Regions from separate parts of the Stenotrophomonas sp. DR822 genome, predicted to be linked through region 2. Evidence: riboswitches for the same ligand, from Rfam matches in the RefSeq annotation. Region 2 holds a riboswitch; the other holds the start of a gene.
What was found. A riboswitch is a leader RNA that binds a small molecule or an ion and turns the genes downstream of it on or off. The one in region 2 is predicted to bind cobalamin.
Positions count from the first base shown of each region.

Region 1: it holds a riboswitch for cobalamin, as region 2 does, so the genes downstream of both, K5K93_RS11545 (epoxyqueuosine reductase QueH) here and btuB (TonB-dependent vitamin B12 receptor) in region 2, are expected to answer to the same signal.

Region 1 covers NZ_CP081826.1:2,488,002-2,490,197, reverse strand. Annotated here, with positions in the region: gene pncA (bifunctional nicotinamidase/pyrazinamidase) at 1-104, opposite strand, end outside; gene K5K93_RS11545 (epoxyqueuosine reductase QueH) at 162-833, opposite strand; cobalamin riboswitch at 975-1,192, opposite strand; gene K5K93_RS11540 (patatin-like phospholipase family protein) at 1,347-2,196, shown strand, end outside.
Region 2 covers NZ_CP081826.1:2,205,338-2,207,533, reverse strand. Annotated here, with positions in the region: gene btuB (TonB-dependent vitamin B12 receptor) at 1-1,312, opposite strand, end outside; cobalamin riboswitch at 1,429-1,650, opposite strand; gene K5K93_RS10170 (histidine phosphatase family protein) at 1,827-2,196, shown strand, end outside.

The DNA of each region.
Region 1 (2,196 bases), 280 kb from region 2:
GCCACCAGCGCATCGCCCTGTTCGCAGGCGAGGGCGCCACCGGGCATGAAGTCCGGCTGCAGGTCGATCACCAGCAGGGCGACATCAGCGGGCAGGGTGGTCATGGCAGGTCCGGTACAACGCAGGAGGGGCGACCAGCGTGGCCGCCCCTCGCGTGCACGTCAATCGCCGCTGGCGTCGTCGTTGTCCTGCCCGTAATACAGCAGACCGATCCTGATGCGCTCGCGGCCGTTCTCGCGACGATGACGGTTGGCATCGCGCAGCGAGTAGACGCAGCCGCAGTATTCCTGCTGGTAGAACTGCTCGCGCTTGCTGATCTCGATCATGCGGCTGGCACCGCCGCCCTTGCGCCAGTTGTAGTCCCAGTACTGCAGGCCTTCGTAGCGCGAGGCGGCGCGAATACCACAGTCGTTGATCTGTGCCATGTTCTTCCAGCGCGAGATGCCCAGCGAAGAGCTGATGGTGTCGTAGCCATGCTCGTGCGCGTACAGCGCGGTGCGCTCGAAACGCATGTCGAAGCACATGGTGCAGCGGATGCCACGCTCGGGTTCGTTCTCCATGCCACGTGCACGGCTGAACCAGTTGTCGGTGTCGTAGTCGCAGTCGATGAAGGGGATGCCGTGCTGTTCGGCGAAGCGAATGTTCTCCTGCTTGCGCAGCTCGTATTCCTTCACCGGATGGATGTTGGGGTTGTAGAAGAAGATCGCGTAGTCGATCCCGGAGGCAGTGATCGCCTCCATCACCTCACCCGAGCAGGGCGCACAGCATGAGTGCAGCAACAGGCGCTGGCCGTTGTCGGGAAGGGTCAGGGTGGGGCGTTGGAGCTCGGTCATCGTCGGGTGCATCTGGGCGTTGGCAGCAGGTCTGGACGGAAACCGTGAACAGGACGCGCGCGGCCACATCGCCTGCACGCGCAGGACGACGACGGCCCCGGCAACCTCCCCGCGGAGATTCCAGGTCGAGTCAGGGGGACGGTCGTGTCCCCCGGCCGGGGCCGGTATTCGGGCTGATGGACACGGGCCGGCTGGCCCACCTACTACCTGCCGCTTCCCAGGCGCGAGCCCAGTGCTGTTGGCAGGATTCGTCTCCATTCACCGCTGCGGGGCAGCTCCGGAATGGGCGCGCAAGGCGCCTTCACCGGATTCCCGTTTAAATCCCTGCCGCCATCGATGCCACGGCAGGGATACCTTCGACGTGCTCACGGTGGACGCGTTGGCGGCAATGGTCAAGGGTCGATGAAAACGCAGGGCTGTGGCGCGTTTCTCAGGCTGTGAGAGTGCCTCTTGCCATACTGGGCACCGACAGACGGGAGGTGGCTCGTGGCGGCGAAGTACTGCGATCTGGTCATGAAAGGCGGCATCACCAGCGGCATCGTGTATCCCAACGCGGTGCTCGCATTGGCTCGCGAATACCGTTTCAAGAGCATCGGCGGCACTTCGGCCGGTGCGATCGCCGCAGCCGTGGCGGCCGCGGCGGCGTACGGCGACCGGCGCCAGCAACGGGGCGAACAGCTGCCTGGCGACGCCGGCTATGGCGGTCTGTCGGCAGTGTCGGCGCAGCTGTCGCGGCGCGGATTCATCTACAGCCTGTTCCAGCCCGCCGCCGGCGCGCGCGCGGCATATCGACTGCTGGTGGTGCTGACCGGCAACGCCGGCTGGCCACGCAAGCTGCTGTGCCTGGCCATCGCGGTGTTCCAGATCGCGCCGTTGGAAGTGCTGGTGTCGCTGGCACTGCTGCTCGGCCTGGGCTGGTGGGGTGGTGGCTGGAGCGGCGTGGCCGCGACCCTGCTGCCGTCGCTGCTGTGTGCCTACGGCGCGGGCGTGGCCGCCGCTGCGCTGCGCGTGGCCCGGGTGGCGCGGCGCAACCTGCTGGGCCTGTGCAGCGGGCTTAGCCGCAGTGCAGGCAGGCCGGCGCTGACCGAGTGGCTGCATGAAAACCTGCAGCAGCTGTCGGGCAAGCCGATGGATGCACCGCTGACCTTCGCCGACCTGCACGACGCGCCGCGCTATGCAGGCGAACCGGACAGCCCGCATGCGATCACCCTGCAGATGATCACCACCTGCGTATCGCACAACGAACCACGCACGCTGCCGTTGGGCGGGGCGCAGTTCTGGTTCCTGCGCGAGGAGTTCGAGCAGCTGTTCCCGGCCAGTGTGGTGCAGTGGATGGTCGACCGCGCCGGACCACCGCGCGAGG
Region 2 (2,196 bases):
GGTTGGCACTCCTGGACTTCTCCGGGTCCAGCGTCGGCACGCCGCTCCACGGGTCGTACAGGTCGCTGAAGGTCGGTGCCTTGAACGCGGTGCCGTAGCTGGCGTTGACGCGCAGGCCGTGGCCCAGCTCCATCGCCCAGCCGAGGCTGCCGGTGGCATGGTTGCCGAACTGCTGGTTGTCATCATTGCGTGCGCTGGCCTGCAGCTGGTGACGGCCGAAGCGCGCCTGGTACTGCAGGAATACGCCGGTGTTGCGACGGCTGTCGACCAGGTAACCGGCGCTGCTGCCATCCAGGTTGTCCTCGCTCCAGTCCACGCCGGTGCTGAGCAGCTGGCCTTCGGCAACACCGATGTCGGCCTGCAGCGAAGCGCTGTCGCGGTGCGTCTGTGCGCTGCCGCGTGCACCGAAATCACCGAAGTTGTCGGACTCGTTGTCGCTGCGCCCGACGTTGGCGGTCAGCGTCAACTGTTCGGACGGGGTGTAGCGCACCTTGCCGGCCAGCACCTGCTGGCGGGTCTCGGAGTAGTTGTAGTAGCCGTCGTAGTGGTTCTTGCCGTCGGCACGCAGGGCGCTGCCTTCCACGGTCCACTCGTCGCTCAGGTTGTAACCACCGCGCAGGCTCTTGGACAGGTTGCGGTAGCCATCGCGGTCGGGTTCATCGGCGAAGCAGCCGGTAAACAGCGTGGCCGAACCGCGGCAGGCATCGATGCCATCCGAATGCTGGTAGGCGATGTCGGCACCGAACCAGCCGCGTTCGGTGCCGCCACCGATGCCACCGCTGGCTTCACGCAGGCCATTGCTGCCGCCGCCCAGCTGGAAGTGCGGAGCGAAATCACCCTGGTTGCGGCGGGTGAAGATCTGGATCACGCCGCCGATGGCGTCGGCACCGTACAGGCTGGACTGCGGGCCGCGCACGATTTCCACGCGCTCGATCTGTGCCAGCGGCAGATCCTGGTACATCGCCAGGCCGAGGTCGGCGCTGTTGATGCGCACGCCATCGACCAGCACCACGGTGTGCGAGGAATTGGTGCCACGCAGGAACAGCGAGCTCTGCTTGCCCAGGCCACCGGCGTTGGTCAGGTTGATGCCGGCGCGGCCCCGAAGCAGTTCCTGCAGGGAGGTGGCCTGGCTGGATTCGATCTGCGCGCGGTCGATCACCTGCGCAGGCGCAATGCTGTCCTGCAGGGCGATCGGCGTGCGGGTGGCGGTGACCAGCACCTGGTCGAGGTCGGCGGCGCCATCATCGGCCAGGGCCAAGGCAGGAAGTGCGGCCAGCACGGCCAGGGACAGCATTCGGGACTGCAGTTTCATCGGGGGACTCCAGGTGCCGCGCACGCCCGCGCAGCGAAGGGGAGGAGTCACAACAGGCAGGCACGCGCCGATGCCGCAGCCATCGCCGCAGACAACCAGCGCCATGCCCACCGCATCGCGACCTGAGGCTTCCGGGCCGGTCTCCGGGCTCGCCGCCGGGTGGCCCGAGGCCACCGTCCAGGCGCCTTCCCATGCCTGCGGCACAGTGGCGGGTTGCCTGGAACTGACGTGCTTACCGTTGCGGGGGCAGCGCCGGCATGGCGTGTTGTCACGCGTCACCGGCTTCCCGTTTCAACCTGCCGGCAGGGCCGCAGGTCACCTGGAAGTGCGCGCAGTCTACGGCATCGCGGCCGGCCCGTAGCAGTGAACCTGCGCTACTGGCGAGGCGCGGATGCACCTGCACGGTGCAGCAGACCTGCGCCAGCGCCTAGAATGCAGCTCGAATTATCGTGGTGCCGTTGCCGATGTCCGTCTGTTTTCCGCTGTTCCCGCGCCGCCCTGACTGGGCACGCGCATGATCCTCGACCTGGTCCGCCATGCCGGCAACGGTCGTGATGAGTTCCTCGATGGCCGCAGCGATCCGCCGCAGCTGGCCCGCCTGCCGCAGGAGCTGGTCGATGCCTATGCCGGGCAGTCGTGGGAACGGGTGATCAGTTCGCCGCGCCTGCGCTCGCTGCATACGGCGATGGCACTGGCCACACCGCGCGCGCTGGATGTTGAGGCCGACGAGGAGTGGGAAGAGCTGGATTTCGGTGACTGGGATGGCCAGTCATTGTTCGATCTGCCGGAAGAGGCGTTGGCCGCGTTCCACGCCGATCCGCACGCGTTTCCGCCGCCGCATGGCGAAAGCTGGGGCCACTTCGAACGGCGCATCGCACGCGCGC